4 regions of the Rhizobium sp. RHZ01 genome follow, and region 3 is predicted to be linked to each of the others. Evidence: predicted binding sites of a transcription regulator. Region 3 holds the regulator's gene; each other region holds the start of a gene.
The links. Region 3 encodes PhoB, which activates phosphate uptake and scavenging genes when phosphate is short. Its sites were predicted from a motif close to TGTCATNNANCTGTCAT; they were not measured.
Positions count from the first base shown of each region.

Region 1: the regulator PhoB is predicted to act here: its motif matches at 1,309-1,325, upstream of IB248_RS27005 (alkaline phosphatase D family protein).
Region 2: the regulator PhoB is predicted to act here: its motif matches at 988-1,004, upstream of IB248_RS07615 (DUF1045 domain-containing protein).
Region 4: the regulator PhoB is predicted to act here: its motif matches at 1,148-1,164, upstream of phnC (phosphonate ABC transporter ATP-binding protein).

Region 1 covers NZ_JACUZZ010000034.1:61,840-64,040, forward strand. The annotation lists gene IB248_RS27000 (iron ABC transporter permease) at 1-1,256, shown strand, start outside; gene IB248_RS27005 (alkaline phosphatase D family protein) at 1,385-2,201, shown strand, end outside.
Region 2 covers NZ_JACUZZ010000005.1:22,648-24,848, reverse strand. The annotation lists gene phnE (phosphonate ABC transporter, permease protein PhnE) at 1-963, shown strand, start outside; gene IB248_RS07615 (DUF1045 domain-containing protein) at 1,095-1,790, shown strand; gene IB248_RS07610 (alpha-D-ribose 1-methylphosphonate 5-triphosphate diphosphatase) at 1,804-2,201, shown strand, end outside.
Region 3 covers NZ_JACUZZ010000002.1:263,471-265,671, reverse strand. The annotation lists gene IB248_RS04085 (GcrA family cell cycle regulator) at 1-305, shown strand, start outside; gene phoB (phosphate regulon transcriptional regulator PhoB) at 399-1,082, opposite strand; gene phoU (phosphate signaling complex protein PhoU) at 1,119-1,832, opposite strand; gene pstB (phosphate ABC transporter ATP-binding protein PstB) at 1,876-2,201, opposite strand, start outside.
Region 4 covers NZ_JACUZZ010000005.1:27,135-29,335, reverse strand. The annotation lists gene IB248_RS07645 (ribonuclease H) at 61-591, shown strand; gene IB248_RS07640 (hypothetical protein) at 745-957, opposite strand; gene phnC (phosphonate ABC transporter ATP-binding protein) at 1,220-2,065, shown strand; gene phnD (phosphonate ABC transporter substrate-binding protein) at 2,154-2,201, shown strand, end outside.

The DNA.
Region 1 (2,201 bases), on a different contig from region 3:
TCTTCTCGCTCTTCGGCATGACCATGGTCATGGCCTTCAATACCTTTCCGGTGGTCTATTTCGCCGTGTCGCGCACGGTTGAGGCTGTTGGTGCGCGTTATGCGGATGTCGGCCGCGTCTTTGGCGCGTCGCCGGCGCGCGCCTTCTTTCGGATCACGCTGCCGCTGTCGGCGCCCGGGCTCGTTGCCAGCCTGATGCTGGTCTTTGCCGCGGCGATCGAGGAATACGGTATGCCCGCTGCCCTTGGTCGTCGTGCCGGCTTCCAGGTGCTGGTCACCGGTATCGACCTGCGGATCTCGGATTGGCCGATCGATCTGCCGGGAGCGGCGATCCTGTCGATCCTGCTCGTCGTCATGTCTCTGCTGACATTCCTGCTGCAGCGATGGATCCTCGCCCGACGCTCCTATCAAACGGTGGGCGGCAAACCTGCTGCCAAGGACAAGCGACCGCTTGGGGCGATGAAGGTTCCCGTGATGATCGCCTTTGCCGTGGTTGCCTTCCTGGCAACGGGCGTGCCACTGCTATCGATCCTGCTCACGGCGCTGTCGCGGACGATTTCCGGTGGTCTGGCGCTCGACAACATCAGCGCCGAAAACTTCCTGTCGGTCTTCAACAACATTGCCGGCGCTCTGGGGGCGCTCGCCAACAGCTTCTCGCTTGGCATCGGCACGGCCTTGATTACCGGGCTCATCGGCGTGCTGGCCGCCTATACGGTCGTCAAGACGAAGATCCGCGGACGCGTGGCGATCGACACGATGACGATCCTGCCGAATGCGCTGCCGGGCATCGTCGTTGCCGTCGGGCTGATCCTTGCCTGGAACATGCCATGGCTGCCGGCGACCCCCTACAACACGGCATTCATCCTGCTGCTCGCCTATTGCTGCATACTGCTGCCGCAGCCGGTGCGCTATACGACCGCGGCCTTCCAGCAGATCGGGGATAGCCTGGAAGCGGCGGCCCGGGTCTTCGGCGCAAGCGGGGTAACCGCCTTTCGCCGCATCCTCCTGCCGCTCGTCTTCCCGAGCCTTGCTTCGGCGATGCTATTGGTCTTTGCGCTCGCCTCGCGCGAACTGGTGGCCTCGGTTGTCGTGGCGCCTGTCGGCATGCAGACGATCGCCACCTTCATCTGGCGCCAGTTCGAACAGGGATCGATCGGGCTCGGCATGGCGATGGCCTTCATCGCTATCCTCATCACGACGCTCTTGCCGCTTCTGCTGCTGACGCTGCTTCGCCGCAGTGGTTTGGTGGCGGAATAGCGCCTCACCGGCGACGCCTCGTAGCAAAACTGTCGCTGAAGTTTCGAAAAACCGTCATGCCGCCTTCAAACGCATGACATGACAGCCGCCATAGGTTCGGCCCTCCCGTTAGCCGGATAGACCTTGGCATGACATTGACTGAAACAACCCGCCGACGCTTCCTCTCATCCATGGGCGCCGTTGGCGGATTTGCACTGGCGGGGCTGGCGATGCCCTACTATGCGCGCGGCTCGTCAAGTCGCCCGGTCTTTACAGCAGGCGTGCAATCCGGCGATGTCGATGCGAATTCGGGTATGGTCTGGGCGCAGGTGAACCGGCCGGCACGACTGCATGTCGAGTATTCGACGAGCGACCGGTTCGCCAACGCGGTGCGCGTCGCGCCCATAGACGTGACACCGGGCACCAATCTTGCGGGAAAGCTGCTGCTCCAGAATCTCCCTGATGATCAAGAGATCTTCTATCGCTTTCGTGCGGCCAACCTGCAGGACCTCAACGACCTGTCGGAACCCATCCATGGACAGTTTCGCACGGCGCCGGCGGGCAAGCGCAGCATCCGCTTCGCGTGGTCTGGGGATACGGCCGGCCAGGGCTGGGGCATCGACGAGGAGGGGATGCGCACCTATTCGACGATCGCCTACCATCGCCCGGATTTCATGATCCATTCGGGCGACACTATTTACGCCGACAATCCGATCACGGACGAGGTCAGGCTGCGAGATGGCGGCGTTTGGAAAAACCGCGTCGTCACCGAGGCAAAGCGCGACATCGCGCAGACGCTCGACCAGTTTCGCGGCCAGTGGACCTATAATCTGCTCGACGAGCACGTGAAGGCGTTCAATGCGGTCTGCCCTGTCTTCTACCAATGGGACGATCACGAGGTGCTGAACAACTGGTCGCCCTCGACCGACCTCCGTGATGATGATCGCTACAAGGAAAAATCGATCG
Region 2 (2,201 bases), on a different contig from region 3:
AGCAAGGAAACGGTTCTCACGGCTCATGGCATCAGCGTGCCGGTGGACGTCTCCAGCGGCGCCCCGAAGGTCGTCGGCCCGGTCCCTGCCTGGATGACGGTCTACGATGACAACGTCCTTGCCGATCTCGGATTTGCCGGCGATGTCAGCATCTCGGTCGATCGCGTGAAAGTCCGCAAGCGCTTCCTCGGTTGGGCGAATTTCGTCTTCGACACGCAGTCGCCGTTCTTCGACAAGCCGGCGACCGAGGTTATCAGCCTGATCGTTTCGGGTCCGGACCTGAAGCCCGGCCAGTCCAACCTGTCGCTTGCCTTCGATAATATCTGGCACAACAGCGCCTGGCAGCACGGCGACGTCTGGACCAAGCTGTTCCAGACCATCGTGATGGCCTTTTTGGGAACGCTGCTCGGCGCGTTGCTTGCTTTCCCGCTGGCCTTTCTGGCTGCGCGCAATATCACCCCGAACAAGGTCCTGAACCAGGTCCTGAAGCGGTTCTTTGATTTCCTGCGCTCGGTCGACATGTTGATCTGGGCGCTCTTTCTGACCCGCGCCTTCGGTCCCGGTCCCTTGGCCGGCTCCGGCGCGATTTTCCTCACGGAAACGGGCACGCTCGGCAAGCTCTATTCCGAGGGTCTGGAAAACGTCGACAACAAGCCGCGCGAAGGCATCAAGTCGACCGGTGCCTCCACCGTGCTCACCCATCGCTATGGCATCATCCCGCAGATCGTCCCGGTCTTCGTCAGCCAGACGCTCTACCAGTGGGAATCGAACGTCCGCGGCGCAACGATCATCGGCGCGGTTGGCGCTGGCGGCATCGGTCTCAAGCTGTGGGAAGCGATGCGCACCAACGCGAACTGGGAAAACGTCGCCTACATGGTGCTGCTGATCCTGATCGTCGTGTTCCTGTTCGACATGGCGTCGAACGCCCTGCGTCACCGTCTGATGGGGACCAAGGCCCACTGAAAAAAGCGCGGGATCGTTCAGGACCATCATCATTCTGTCACGGAAATCTTTTAGCCGGAAGCCAGCTTGCGGTCGTGGTCAAATCACTGAAGACTGCGACCGCACTCCGAGCGATTCCCAGGATACGAGCCTTGCGCTACGCACTCTATTTCACACCGCCGAAGGATGACCCCTTGAACGGCACGGCCGCGCTCTGGCTCGGCCGCGATGCCTTCACCGGTGAAATTTATCCGGCTCCCGATTGTCCGGACCTGCCAGCCGCCGAGCAGTTCGAACTGACAGCCGATCCTCGCCGCTACGCTTTCCACGCGACGATCAAGGCACCGTTCCATCTGGCCGCCTCCGTCACCGAAAAGGACCTGATCCAGGTGGTCGAGGATTTCGCCGCCCGCACGTCCGCCTTCGACATTCCCGAGCTGGTGCTTGGGCAGTTGGGTAAATTCTTTGCGCTGGTGCCCGCTTTTCTGCATCCGCCGCTTCAGGATTTCGCCGCCACGGTGGTAAAATCCTTCGAACCGTTTCGCGCCGCGTTGTCGGATGCGGATATAGCGCGCCGCAACCCGGAGAAACTGAGCGAAAGCCAGAGGGCCAATCTGTTGCGCTGGGGCTATCCCTATGTGATGGATGATTTCGGGTTCCACATGACGCTGACCGGCCAGGTGCCGCAGGAGCGTGCAGGCGTGATGAAGGCCATTCTGGCGGAGCGTTTCGCCGCCTTTATCGGCCGCCCGCTCCCCATTTGCGGCCTTGCCGTTTTCGTCGAGGAGGCGCGGGGCGCGCCGTTCAAAGCCCATTCCTGGTGGCCGCTCGCCGGCGCTAAAAATTGAAAGACCATATTCGATGACCAAAGAAACAGTCTTCTCAAATGCCCGCATCGTTCTCGAGAATGAGATCGTTGAAGGATCGGTCCTCGTCCGCGATGGCAAGATCGCCGATATCTCGACGGGCAGTTCCCGCGTCGGTGAGGATTTCGAAGGCGATTATCTGATCCCGGGTCTCGTCGAACTGCACACCGACCATCTGGAAGGTCACTATTCGCCGCGCCCCGGCCTGCGTTGGCACAAGACGGCGGCAATCCAGGCGCACGACGCACAGATCGTCACCTCAGGCATCACCACGGTTTTCGACTGCCTGCGCATGGGCGCCGACGAGGACGGCGGCTTCGAACATGGCGAGATGCGCGAAATGGCCGATGCGATCCAGAAGGCCGAGCAGGAGGGCCGCCTGCGTGCAGAGCA
Region 3 (2,201 bases):
TCACCACACGCACCGTTACCCGCCAACAGGGCGCGACGATGCTCAAGGAAGAGATCGAAATCGATACGGTGGAGGAAGTCCGCTTCCGTCCGGCCGCAAATGTAATCGTTCCGATTTCTCGCCGCCTTGGCCTCACCGAGCTCACCGAGCGCACCTGCAAGTGGCCGGTCGGCGATCCGCTCAATGACGACTTCCACTTCTGCGGTTGCGAGTCCCCGGACTCTTCCCCGTATTGCACGTATCATCAGCGCATGGCCTACCAGCCGGTCAACGAGCGCCGCAAGGCCGCTAACCGGGTCGCCTGACCCGGAAGCCGGATAAGGAATAAAGAAAACGGGCCCTCGCGGGCCCGTTTTTCGTTGTAAGGGAAAGACCTCTCAGGCTCTCGCCTGAAAGGATCAGGCTTCCATCGAATAGCCGGCACCGCGCACGGTGCGGATGACGTCCTGCATGTTGGAAAAGTTCAAAGCCTTGCGCAGGCGGCCGACATGGACGTCAACAGTACGCTCGTCGACATAGATGTCGTGACCCCAGACGCCGTCGAGCAACTGCGAGCGCGAGAAGACGCGGCCGGGCGATGCCATCAAGAACTCGAGAAGGCGGAATTCGGTCGGGCCGAGGCGGACTTCGCGGCTCTTGCGGTGAACGCGGTGCGTCTCGCGATCCAGCTCGATATCGCCGCACTTCAGCAGCGTCGAGAGCACCTCGGGCTTGGCACGACGCAGCATCGCCTTGACGCGAGCGACAAGCTCCGGCGTCGAGAACGGCTTGACGACGTAATCGTCAGCACCGGTCGAGAGGCCGCGAACCCGTTCGCTTTCCTCGCCACGGGCGGTCAGCATGATGATCGGCAGGCGCTCGGTTTCCGGCCGCATGCGCAGGCGGCGGCAGAGCTCGATGCCAGACACGCCCGGCAACATCCAATCGAGGATGAGAAGGTCCGGCGTGCGTTCCTGAAGCCGGATCTCGGCCTCGTCGCCGCGCAGGATGGTATCGACCTCAAAGCCTTCGGCCTCAAGGTTATAGCGGAGAAGCACGCTCAGCGCTTCTTCGTCTTCAACGACAGCTACTTTAGGGATCATTCGTTTCGGTCTCCTGGGGGCGCGGTCGCGGAATGACTATTCAGTGACTGCGCCGACGGTGTTGGCGGTATCGTCCTTCGGACGTTCGCCTTCCGGCTGGGCACCGGTGGCCATGTAGTAGATCGTTTCGGCAATGTTGGTGGCGTGGTCGCCGATGCGCTCGATGTTCTTGGCGCAGAACAGAAGATGCGTGCAGCTGGTGATGTTGCGCGGATCTTCCATCATGTAGGTGAGCATTTCACGGAACAGCGAGGTGTACATCGCGTCGATTTCCTCGTCGCGCTCACGGACCGATTTTGCTTTGTCGGCAGCACGGCTCGTGTAGACGTCGAGGACTTCCTTGAGTTGGACGAGGGCGAGCTCGGACAGGTGCTCGAGGCCGCGGGCGAGCTTGCGCGGCACGCCGGCGCTCTGTACGGCAATGACGCGCTTGGCAGTGTTCTTGCCCAGGTCGCCGACGCGCTCCAGGTCTGCCGCGATGCGGATGGAGCCCATGATCTCGCGAAGATCGGCCGCCATCGGCTGGCGGCGGGCGATCGTGACGATCGCCTTGTCGCCGATCTCGCGCTCCGCGTGGTCGAGGATCACATCGTCCGAGATGACCTTCTGGGCAAGAGCCGTATCGCCGTTTACGAGCGCGCGTACGGCATCCGAGACCATCTGCTCGGCCAAGCCGCCCATTTCCGAGATACGGCGGGACAGGAACTTCAAATCATCGTCGTAGGCAGAAAAGATATGTGTCGATGCCATAGGGCTCATCCTTGAATATCGTAAGTGCTACCGAGACGGCCGATCAACCGAAGCGGCCCATGATGTAGTCCTGGGTGCGCGGATCGTCCGGGTTGGTGAACATCTTGTCGGTGTCATTCTCCTCGACGAGGTTGCCAAGGTGGAACATGGCTGTGCGCTGCGAAACACGGGCGGCCTGCTGCATCGAGTGCGTCACGATGACAATCGTGTAGTTCTCGCGGAGCTCGTGGATGAGCTCCTCGACCTTGGCCGTTGCAATCGGATCGAGTGCCGAGCATGGCTCGTCCATCAGGATGACTTCGGGGCTGACGGCGACGGCGCGGGCGATGCAGAGGCGCTGCTGCTGACCACCGGAAAGACCGGTGCCGG
Region 4 (2,201 bases), on a different contig from region 3:
TTCGGTATAAGACCGAGCCTCCCGCGATCCGTCCTCGCGGATGGATGTCACAAGGCGCAAATGACCGACAACACCGACACTATTCTCCTTGCTGAAAATATTGGCTCCAGGCACGATCTCCACGTCTTCGCCGACGGTTGTTACGAACCCGATTCAGGGGAGGGCGGCTGGGCATTTGTGGTCTTTCGCGACGATGCCGAAGTCGCCTCCGGTTTTGGCTGTGTCAGGGACACCGCCAGCAATGCGACCGAACTGATCGCGCTGCTCGAAGCGGTGGCGTGGATCAACAGCAATGCAGCGGGGGAAACAGCCGTCGTCTGGTCCGACTCCGTTTACGCCGTCAAAGGCTGCAATCACTGGCGCCACATCTGGAAGAACAACGGCTGGAAGAAGATAAGCGCCAACGCGAAGGTCCGAAGCCGCACCATCGCAAATCCGGATTTTTGGAAGGCGATAGACGCTCAACTCTCGCGCAATCGCCTGCTGACGATCGCCTGGTGCAAGGGCCATTCGGGCCTTGCCGGCAACGAGCGCGCGGATGAACTCGCCGAGCGCGGCCGCCTGTCACGGCGTGGCAAGGGTATCCGATGAAAGTTGACCCAAGTCGGCCCGCGCGCGGAAGTGCAGGTTTCCGATAGGCGCCGCCGGCACGGATATCGCTCGCAGCTGTCCGAAACGCCTTGAGGCCAGGTGGCTGCACGCGCCGCCGTCGCCGTTGCCGCAATCAACTCTTGGCTTCGGCCCTCACGCCCATGGGTTCTTCGCCAGCTGCCATTCACCGGTCTCGTCAGGTTCGACGCGCTTGTTGCCGCGGTAGAAGATCGGCAGTCCGGTCTTCTTGTCCATGGAAAAGCGGCTGGGCGTGAACTTCTCGTCCTCGTGTCCGCGGATGGCGAGAGCGAGGGCCTCTTTGAACTTCCCGTCTTTGCACAGGCTTTTGAAGAGTGTCTGGTCCATCGCTTTACTCCACTATCGTCGGGTCCCGGATTGCCTGCCATCGACTGGCGGTCCGGTCAACCGTCAATGGCGACAGGCCGGGGGTTGAAATCGCGAGGCGAGACGCCGACTGGCAGGCTCTTATCTTCAGGCAAACCGGCCGGGCTTCGTTATCCCCCAAAACTCGATTATGACAGTCCTTACATAAAACTGACATTGGAGCTTCATGAACCGGGACTAATGCACTCCCTCATATCGCATCTGGACTATGAGGAAGAGCATGATGTTCGAACTGAAGAATGTCACCCGCCGTTTCGGAAGGAAGACAGCTGTTGATTCCGTGACGCTCGACATTCCTCAGGGCCAGATGGTCGGCATTATCGGCCGTTCCGGCGCCGGTAAGTCCACGCTTCTGCGCATGATCAACCGCCTGCAGGAGCCGACGTCGGGCTCGATCCATTTCGCCGGCGTCGAGGTTTCCAGTCTCCGTGGCCAGGCGCTGCGCAACTGGCAGCGCGATTGCGCGATGATCTTCCAGCAGTTCAATCTCGTTCCGCGTCTCGACGTTCTGACCAACGTCATGCTCGGTCGTCTCAACCATCGTTCGACCACGATGAGCCTGCTCGGTCTTTTTAGCCGCGAAGAGCGCATCCACGCCATCGCTGCCCTTGAGCGTCTCGGCATCGAGCAGACGGCTTTGCAGATGGCCGGCACTCTGTCGGGCGGCCAGCAGCAGCGCGTGGCGATTGCCCGCGCCCTGATGCAGAACCCGAAGATGGTGCTCGCCGACGAGCCGATCGCCTCGCTCGACCCGCTCAATGCGAAGATCGTCATGGACGCGCTGCGCGATATCAACGAGCGCGAAGGCATCACCGTCATCACCAACCTTCATACGCTCGATACGGCCCGCAACTATTGCGAACGCATCGTCGGGATGGCCGCTGGCCGCGTCGTGTTCGATGGCAGGCCTTCCGAATTGACCGCCGATGCCGTCAAGCAGATCTACGGCACCGACAAGGATGGCGCCAGCATCGACGAGACGATGACCTCGACCTCGATCAACATTCCCGCGGCCGTTGCCGCCAATCAATCCGCCGGCTCGCAACCGCTGGCGCTGGCCGGTCTCTGAGAGGGGCGGCCTCGATCGTAAGCCCGCGTTATGGGCACCTTCTTCTAACCAGAGATCGCCGGGGACACCGGTCAATCAGGAGAGTACCATGTTGAAGAAAGCACTCTTTGCCGCGACGGCGCTGTTTGCGCTTGCC